DNA from 2 places in the Sporofaciens sp. St.21A7 genome. Region 1 is predicted to be linked to the other one. Evidence: predicted binding sites of a transcription regulator. Region 1 holds the regulator's gene; the other holds the start of a gene.

Evidence for each region. The regulator Rex, encoded in region 1, represses fermentation and respiration genes when NADH is low (regulators of the CRP and FNR family bind a similar motif). The targets are predictions, from matches to a motif close to ATTGTTAANTANTTAACAAT.
Region 2: AC6I3O_RS06990 (trans-4-hydroxy-L-proline dehydratase activase) is a predicted target of Rex. The motif match lies at 2,351-2,370, and genes of this name have one in related genera.

What each region holds. Positions count from the first base shown of each region.
Region 1 covers NZ_BAAGFN010000001.1:2,785,843-2,790,877, forward strand. Annotated here, with positions in the region: gene alr (alanine racemase) at 1-1,159, opposite strand, end outside; gene AC6I3O_RS13675 (NAD(P)H-hydrate dehydratase) at 1,227-2,726, opposite strand; gene AC6I3O_RS13680 (redox-sensing transcriptional repressor Rex) at 2,854-3,498, opposite strand; gene AC6I3O_RS13685 (ABC-F family ATP-binding cassette domain-containing protein) at 3,699-5,035, shown strand, end outside.
Region 2 covers NZ_BAAGFN010000001.1:1,382,551-1,387,585, forward strand. Annotated here, with positions in the region: gene AC6I3O_RS06975 (efflux RND transporter permease subunit) at 1-658, shown strand, start outside; gene AC6I3O_RS06980 (HD domain-containing protein) at 681-1,274, shown strand; gene AC6I3O_RS06985 (DUF1848 domain-containing protein) at 1,258-2,202, shown strand; gene AC6I3O_RS06990 (trans-4-hydroxy-L-proline dehydratase activase) at 2,490-3,398, shown strand; gene hypD (trans-4-hydroxy-L-proline dehydratase) at 3,405-5,035, shown strand, end outside.

The DNA of each region.
Region 1 (5,035 bases):
AATAATCCATCTGCTCTACCACTTTCCCGTGACGCAAAAACTCCCGGGGAACCCGCTTGCCGAAATTACAGATAAACTCATACCGCAGTTTCCCGGCCAGTTCGCTCAGAAGTTCCACCGTGACGAAAGCCTCGCCGTTTCGCCCCACCAGCGTCACCAGATCGCCGAACTCCACCCCTTCGATTTCCGTTACGTCAACCATGAACTGATCCATGCAGACACGGCCAAGAATGGGCGCCTTCTTCCCATGTATCAGGACATATCCCTTGTTGGACAGGCTTCGGGGATACCCGTCTCCATAGCCCACAGGAATCGTTGCAATCCTGGTCCTCTTTGCCGTGACAAACGTACCGCCGTAACTCACAGGCGTTCCCGCGTCCACCCATTTCACATGGACCACATGGCTTACAAGCTCCATGGCCGGGCGCAGGGGAACCAGCTCCTTTCTCACCTCGTCCGAAGGATACAGCCCATAAGTAGCGATTCCTGCCCGCACCATATCCATATCCGCCTCCCGCAGGTCGATAATGCCTGCGCTGTTGGCACAGTGGTAATAAGAAGCCGTGACTCCAAGGCGGGAAAGCTGCTCCTTCATCCACAGAAATTCCCTAAGCTGCCTTCTGGCATCCGACTTATCCGTCTCATCCGCCCTTGCGAAATGGGTATACATACCCTCGATGATCAGATTCGGCATCCGGCTGATTTCCTCAATCCTGCCGATGCTCTCCTCCTTTGCCGGAAAGCCGAGCCTTGACATGCCCGTATCAATTTTCAGATGGATGAAAGCCTTCTTCCCCATGTTCACGGCAAAGTCAGACACCCGCCTTGCCGTATCGCTGTCGTAGATTGTCATGTGTATCTCGCTGGCAAGCATTTCCTCCCACTGCTCCGGGAAAATACAACCCATCACCAGGATCGGCTTCTCAATCCCGCCTCTTCTAAGAATCATCCCTTCGTCCAGGGCCGCCACCGCATACCCCCAGATATACTCCTTATCAGAGAGAAATTTTGCCACCTGTAAGGCGCCATGACCGTATCCGTCTGATTTAATTACGGATAGGATCTTCACACCTTCGTCCAGATTCTGCCGCATCATCTCCATGTTATATTCTATCGCATCAAGGTCTATCCTTGCACAAACTCTGCTATAATTCTTCATTTTCTGCCTCCTGTTCCCCAAATGCCTGATTCCGACTTACAGTTTCGCAAATGCACATATGCCTTACTCAAAACTCTAACTCCTTAAATGCCTCACTCAAATATAATAGCAGATCTTGAGCCATTACGCTATAACTTCCTTTCGCAGCCTGCGCATAATCCCCCGACCTGCCGTGGAGATATACGCCAAGCACAGACGCCCTGTGGCCGTCCATGCCCTGTGCCAGAAGCCCGGCTATGATACCTGCCAGTACATCGCCGGAACCAGCCTTCGCCATCGAAGCATTTCCAGAACGGTTGACATACATTCCCCCTGTGGGAGAGGCAACCACAGTACGGGAATCCTTGAGGACGCAGGTGCAGTTTTGGCTTTCAACGAATTCTCCCAGAATACCCATACGGCCTTCCTTCAATTCTCCCACGCTTCTGCGAACCAAACGTGACATTTCTTTCATATGGGGCGTCAGCACAAGGGTTTTCACATCCTTTGAATACTCCATCTCTTCCCAATGCCCCGCTAACAGGTTCAATCCGTCCGCATCTACCAGACAAGGAACCTCCGCCTTCTGAAGCGTCGTCTCTAACAGCTTGCACGCCGTCTCTTTTGTCCCGATTCCCGAACCGATACAGATTGCATCCGCCCAGGAAAGCAGCCCTTTCAGTTCCTCCTTTCGGTACTCCGTATAAGTAGAAATAACCGCCTCGGGAAGAAGCTGCTGCAAGATAACCCGGTTCTCCTCTGGCGTATAGATCCGCACCAGTCCCGCGCCTGAGAGATAAGCCGCCTTTGCATTCAGGAAAGCTGCGCCGGACATCCCTTTGCTTCCGGCAATCACCAACAGTTTCCCATAGGTCCCTTTATTAGAATCCGCCTTGCGCACAGGCAGCATCTTTCTGTAATCCCCGCTTTCACAGAGATACATAAGCCTAGATTCCTTGGAAAGTCCTTCCGTATGGATTCCGATGTCCGTAACCGACACCTTCCCCGCATACTCTTTTCCCGGGTACAGCACAAGCCCCAGTTTTTCTAACTGGAATGTGACCGTCAGGTCTGCCCGGAATGCAGTCCCAAGGACGCCTCCCGTATCCGCCGAAATACCTGACGGCATATCGACGGCAAACTTCACGCCGCCCGCCCGGTTCATCTTCTCCAGAATGTCAAAATATTTTCCTTCGACTTTCCTGCTAAGCCCTACGCCGAAAACAGCATCTATGATGATACTATATTCACCATCCTTAAATTCGTTGCATATCTCGCCGCCGATTTCCAAGAGCCGCTCCATCTGACGCTTCGTCTCCTCCGTACAATGGGAAGCGTTACCGACAAAGCATACAAGCGGGGCGTATCCTTTCTGCCAAAGAAGCCGCGCTATGGCGAACCCGTCCCCTCCGTTATTTCCGGAGCCGCAGACGATACAGGCTCTTGACAAGTCAAGCCCTTCTTCCTCCATCACCTTCACACAGGAAACCGCCGCCCTTTCCATCAACTCTAAGGAGGGGATTCCCACCTCCCGGATGGTATACTGATCCGCCCTCTTCATCTGAGCGCCATTCACCAGATATCGCATATGTTCCTCCTTATTCCCCATACCTTCCCGGCCGGACGCAAACGGCAGCAGGATACAGCGGGTAAAATCAACAAACTGTATGAAAAATACTTTTTCTAAAAGCAATTTCCATACAGTCTTTCAATCATTACTTTTTGTGTTCCTCATTGAACCTGTTAATTTTATAGGACAACTGCATCAGGCTCTCCGACAGATGCACATTCTCAACGATAACATGCTCCGGCAGGTTCAAATCTGTGTGAGCAAAATTCCAGATTGCCCTCACGCCGTTGGCGACCAGGAGATCCGCCACCTCCACCGCCCGGTCCTTAGGGATGGTAAGAGCCGCAATCTCTACCTCGTTGTCCTTCACAAACTCGCCAAGCTCCTCGATCATCCGAACCGGTACGCCCCGTATCGTCATGCCCGCAAGCCTTGGGTTCACATCAAAAATTCCTTTCAGGATGAATCCCCTCTTCTCGAATGCCGCATAATTCGCCAGGGCCTGTCCCAGATTACCGGCGCCTATGATAATCATACGGTGATCTTCCTCCAAGCCCAGGATCTTACCGATCTCCGTATAAAGATACTTCACGTTATATCCATATCCCTGCTGCCCAAATCCGCCGAAATTATTAAGATCCTGACGAATCTGGGATGCCGTCACCTTCATCCGCCTGCTCAGGTCATTGGACGAGATCCGCTCTACCCCGTTCTCCAATAACTCACCAAGATATCTGTAATACCTGGGCAACCTTCGTATGACTGCCTGGGAAATTTCTCTTTCTTCCAATTTTAATTCACCTTCCATTTCCTTTCTAATACCCAATTATATAGAATTGTTAGATTAAAGTCAAACTTTTAGTTGTATTTTGTATAATTTTCGTTATAATGAAAGGGTATCAGCCTGCCAAAAAAGCAGGCTCATTTACTCAATTACAACGTCTGATCGGCCAAAACCACAGACAGGAAACACAAAAAAGGAGGGACATCATGATACTGGCATGCCACGGACTTTGCAAATCCTTCGGTGAAAATGTCATCGTCACGGAAGGTTCATTTCATATAGAAGACCACGAAAAAGCCGCCCTCGTAGGGCCAAACGGCGCCGGAAAGACCACGCTGTTCAAGATGATTGTCGGCGAACTCCCCACAGACGGCGGGGAAATCGTCCTGACCAAAGGAAAGACTTTGGGCTATCTCGCCCAGCATCAGGACATGGTAAGCGGCAGTAACATCTATGAAGAAGTAAAACTGGCCAAGGCAGACATTATCGCCATGGAGCAGCAGATCCGTTCGATTGAGCTGGAACTGAAATCTCTGGAAGGGGACGCCCTTGCCGCACGTCTGGAGACCTACCACAGGCTGACCGCCGCTTTCGAGCGTGATAATGGATACGCCTATGAAAGCGAGATTACAGGCGTCCTCAAAGGACTTGGCTTTGGCGAAGAGGATTTCTCCAAGCCCGTAGCCACCCTCTCGGGAGGCCAGAAGACACGGGTGTCTCTGGGGAAACTCCTGCTTACGAAACCAGACATCCTGCTCCTTGACGAGCCGACTAACCACTTGGACCTAAACTCCATTGCATGGCTTGAGACCTATCTTTTGAATTACCCTGGAGCCGTACTGATCGTCTCCCATGACCGATATTTCCTGGACCGGGTCGTTACGAAAATCTTAGAAATCGAACTTGGGAAACTCATGGTCTATACAGGAAACTACAGCGCCTACGCCGAGAAAAAAAGGCAGCTTAGGGAAGCCAGGCTCAAAGAATACTTAAACCAACAGCAGGAAATCAAACACCACGAGGCAGTCATCGAAAAACTGCGCTCATTTAACCGGGAAAAGTCCATCAAGCGGGCGGAAAGCCGGGAAAAAATGCTGGAAAAAATCAAGCCCATAGAAAAACCTGCCGAAATGAATACCGAAATCCATTTAACATTGGAACCCTCGCGTATCAGCGGCAATGACGTGCTGTCCGTAGATTCCCTTGGCAAATCTTTTCCCAATCAGGTATTGTTCACGGATGTCAGCTTTGAAATCAAACGTGGGGAACATATCGCCGTCATCGGGGACAACGGGACGGGAAAGACTACGCTCCTGAAAATCCTGAACCAGGTACTACCTGCCGACACAGGGACGTTCACCTTGGGAACCAACGTCGAAATCGGCTATTATGACCAGGAACACCATGTACTCCACATGGAAAAGACCATTTTCGATGAAATCTCCGACGACTACCCGGAGCTTACCAACACCAGGATACGCAACATGCTGGCGGCATTCCTGTTCACAGGGGACGACGTATTCAAACGGATCGGGGATTTAAG
Region 2 (5,035 bases), 1.4 Mb from region 1:
TGGGGATAATATCGGTCTTGTCAGTAATCGGGTGAAGAAGGCTTTAGGCGGTTACAGCGTACCGGAAGGCTATGAAGTCAGGATGACCGGTGAGGATGAGACGATTATGGAGGCGATGGTGGAACTCTTTAAGATGCTTGCCCTTGCGCTGGTGTTCATGTATCTTATCATGGTAGCGCAGTTCCAGTCCCTGCGCTCACCCTTCATCGTCATGTTTACCGTACCCCTTGCATTTACCGGAGGGCTTCTGGCGCTCTACATTGCCGGGATGCCGGTCAGCGTAATTGCCATGATTGGATTCGTCATGCTGTCGGGTATTATTGTGAATAATGGGATTGTCTTCATTGACTATGCCAATCAGCTCATTGAAAATGGAATGGAACAGCGGGAAGCCCTTGTGGAGGCGGGAACGACCAGGCTTCGCCCAATCGTTATGACGGCGCTGACCACGATCCTTGGCCTGTCCACCATGGCAGCCGGGTTCGGCATGGGGGCGGACATGGTCCAGCCGATGGCCGTGGTGACAATCGGAGGATTGATATACGGAACTGTATTGACTTTGTTCGTCGTTCCCTGTATATTTAACTTATTCCATAAAAAAGAAAAAGCGAGGCTTCGTGAAGGAATTGAGGAGGAAGAAAACCTGTTAGATGAGTAGCGGCATTAAGAGAGGTAAGAGTATGATTGACAGAGCAGTCGAATTCGCATTTAAGGCACACGAAGGGCAATTTAGGAAGGGGACGAAGCGTCCGTATATCGTTCATCCGGTGGAGGTGAAGGATATTGTTTCGACGATGACGAAGGATGAGGAGGTAATCAGTGCGGCTGTGCTGCACGACACGATTGAAGACTGTGAAGGGGTGACGCAGAGGATACTGGCGCAGGAGTTTTCGGAGCGGGTGGCAAGGATTGTCGCCCAGGAGAGTGAGGATAAGTCAAAATCCTGGATGGACAGGAAGCTCAGTACGATTGAACACCTGCGGAATGCGCCCAGGGATGTGCAGATGATCGGACTTGCGGATAAGCTGTCGAATATCCGGGATATCGACAGGGATTATCCTGTTCTGGGGGAAGAACTCTGGAACAGGTTCCGCATGAAGGACAAGCATATCATTGGGTGGTATTACAAGGGAGTCCGGGACGTTCTTAGGATACCCTTTGAAGGCGCGGAACCCTTTGAGGAGTATTGCAGGCTGATCGAGAAGAATTTTGGGGATTTTACGCCCGTGTACGGCAGGGCAGGATTGGAACTGAGTAATGATAATCAGCGCTAGCAGAAGAACGGATATTCCGGCGTTATATCCGGAGTGGTTCGTGAACCGCCTGAAAGCCGGGGAAGTGCTGGTTCCGAATCCATATAACCGTAAAAAGATAAAAAGGATTTTCCTGTCTCCTGAGACGGTGGATTGTATCGTGTTCTGGACGAAGAATCCAAGGCCTATGCTGCCGTATCTGCGCGAGATTGAAGAGATGGGCTATGAGTATTATTTTCAGGTGACAATCACAGACTATGAGTCAGATATGGAGGTGAATCTGGCGGATACGTCGGACGTGATGGCGTCCTTTGTGCTGATGAGCGAAAAACTGGGGAGGGAACGCATGGACTGGCGGTTCGACCCGCTCCTGCTTACGGAGAAGTATACCATATCCTATCATCTGGAGCAGTTCGAGCTGATGTGCAGGTGGCTTGCCAAGGCGACAACAAGATGTATCATCAGCTTTGTGGACGCATATAAGGGCAGCCCGTTCCGGGAGCTTACGGAGGATGAAATCCTGAAGCTGGCAGGGGGACTTAGCAGGATTGCCCGAAGTTACAACCTTCCGCTTTTTACCTGTGCGGAGAAGATGAATCTTGAGCGTTTCGGGATTGGGCACTGTGCATGTATTGATAAGGCGAAGATAAGAAGCCTGACAGGATATCGTCTGGATCTGAAAAAGGATGGCGGGCAGCGTAAGGAGTGCCGGTGTGTGGAGAGCGTGGATATTGGGATATACCACACCTGCATCCATGGGTGTAAGTATTGCTATGCCACGGGAAGCCAGGAGAATGCCCGGAACAAGTATGGGCAGCACGACCCGGATTCCCCGCTCCTTGTGGGGCATGTGCGGGGCGATGAAGTGATCAAGGAGCGGGCGGTTACGTCGGGCAGGGATATCCAGATATCGCTGTTTGATCTGCCTGGGATGTATACAGGATTTTAAGATGATTTAGCAGCAGGAGAAGCAGATGGCAGGCAAGGGCTAAGTGTCTTCTGGTTCCAGTAAAGACTCTGGCGTACACATGAGTATGTGCGCCAGAGTTATTATTTTATCTGCGGATGCGCGGTTGATACTTTTGGATGAAAGATATAATATCAATTCATTGACAAAATAGTAACAGGGTGATATATTTAAACTATAGTTTAAACTGCGGTCTAAAATAAGAATGGGTGCAGGAAACAAGCTGGTTTGTTCCGCAGATGTACTGCGGTTGATGAGAGGATTATGAGATGAAAAATATTACGAATATACAGAAGTTCTCGGTCCATGACGGGGACGGTATCCGGACGTCTGTGTTTTTCAAGGGATGCCCGCTTAGATGCCAGTGGTGCCACAATCCGGAGACCCGGCGTTATGAAAGGGAGATGCAGTACGATCCGGAGAAATGCACAGGCTGCGGCGCATGTGCGAAGATTTGCCCCAGTCAGGCAATCACAATGAAGGATGGAAGACCTGTACTGGACCGTAAAGCCTGTACCTTGTGCGGCAAGTGTGAGAACTTCTGCCCGGCAGGAATCCGTGAGGTCGTTGGGCGTGAGTATACGGTAAAAGAGCTTGTGAAAGAGCTGATGAAGGACCAGATTTTTTATGAAGACTCCGGCGGAGGGGTTACGTTTTCCGGCGGGGAGGTTATGACGATGGATATGGAATATCTCCTTGCCGCCGCAAAGGAACTAAAGAAGCAGGATGTGACGCTTACCATTGACACCTGCGGGCATGTCCCATACGAGAAGTTTCAGGCAATCCTGCCTTATGTGGATACATTTCTCTACGACATAAAAGTAATGGATTCACAGCGCCATAAACAATATATGGGTGTGGATAACAAGCTGATTCTTGAGAACCTGGTCCGCCTTGCCAGGGACGGGGCGAGAATCTACATACGGATTCCCGTGATAAAAGAAGTGAACGGCAATGAGAAGAATATGAAGGAAACCATAGCGTTTCTGAAAGAACACGATATCCATCCGCCTCAGATTAACCTGCTGCCCTACCACGATACAGGGAGCGGCAAGTATCCGAAGCTGGATATGGAATATAAGGGAACAGATTTACATGCACCGGAACGGGCCAAGATGGAAGAGTTTGTCCGGCTCTTTCAGGAAGCCGGGTTCCAGAACACAAAAATAGGAGGTTAAATGGACATGGCAAAGCGTGGTATGAATGAAAGAATCCAGAAGCTCAGGGAACTCAGTGTGACGACACCGGTTCACATTGACCTTGAAAGGGCAAAAATCGAGACGGATTTTTACAAAGAAAACGATGGAAAATATTCCATCCCTGTCATGCGTGCGATGGTTCTCAAAGAGTATTTCTCTAAGAAGACATTGTACTTAGGCGACGGGGAGCTGATTATCGGAGAGAAGGGAAGAGATCCTCAGGCGTCCCCCACATTCCCGGAGCTTTGCTGCCACAGCGTAGAGGACATGGTGGTCATGAGCGAGCGTGAGCTGGTATCCTTCCACACCACAGAAGAAGACCGGAAGTTACAGGCAGAGGAGATTATTCCATACTGGACGGGAAGAAGCATGAGGGAGAAGATCCTTGCGCGGATGACCCCGGAATGGCATGAGTGCTACAGCGCAGGAATGTTCACTGAGTTCATGGAGCAGAGAGGACCGGGGCATACCTGTGGCGGGGAGCAGGTATTTACGACGGGATACATGGACTACAAGGAGAAGATCCGTCAGACCATGGAGGCTCTGGATTACATTAACGATCCGGATGCGGTGAATAAATGCGAAGAGCTGAAGGCAATGGATATTTCCTGCGACGCTGTGCTCATCCTTGGTGAGCGTTATCATGAACTTGCCCTTGAGATGGCAGAAAAAGAAGGGGATGAGACAAGAAAGAAAGAGCTTCTTCAGATCGCTGCGAACCTTGAGGTGGTTCCGGCGCACAAGCCCCAGACATACTGGCAGGCAATCCAGTTATACTGGTTCACCCACCTTGCCGTCACCACAGAGCTGAACCCATGGGACGCATTTAGCCCGGGAAGGCTTGACCAGCATTTGAACCCATATTATGAGAGGGATGTGGAGGCTGGAATCCTGGACGATGAAAGGGCGTTGGAACTCTTAGAGTGCCTGTGGGTGAAATTCTATAACCAGCCTGCCCCGGTGAAGGTGGGCATTACATTGAAGGAGAGCGCAACCTATACGGATTTTGCAAATATCAATACAGGCGGAGTGACGCCGGACGGACGTAACGGGGTGAACAACGTAAGCTACCTGATTCTGGACTGTATGGATGAGATGAAGCTGGTTCAGCCCAACTCGAACGTGACCATCAGCAAGAAGACTCCTGCAAAATTCTTAAAGAGAGCCTGCGAGGTTTCCAGGAGAGGATGGGGACAGCCTGCATTTTACAATACGGAAGCCCAGATTATGGAGCTGATTAACGCAGGAAAGAACCTTGAGGACGCAAGGCGCGGCGGCTCTTCCGGGTGTGTGGAGACGGGCGCGTGGGGCAGCGAGGCTTATATCCTGACCGGGTATCTGAACATCCCGAAGGTGTTCCAGCTGACGCTGTTCAACGGATTTGACCAGTATTCCGGGAAACAGATTGGCCTGAAACTGGGGTATGCGAAGGATTTCAAGACCTATGAGGAGCTGTGGGAGGCATTCAAGAAGCAGCTTGCCCATATCGTTGACATCAAGATTCGCGGCAACAACGTGATTGAGCAGTTGTATGCACAGGAGATGCCTGCGCCGTGCCTTTCCGTTGTGACCAATGACTGCATTTCTAATGCAAAGGATTACAATGCAGGCGGCGC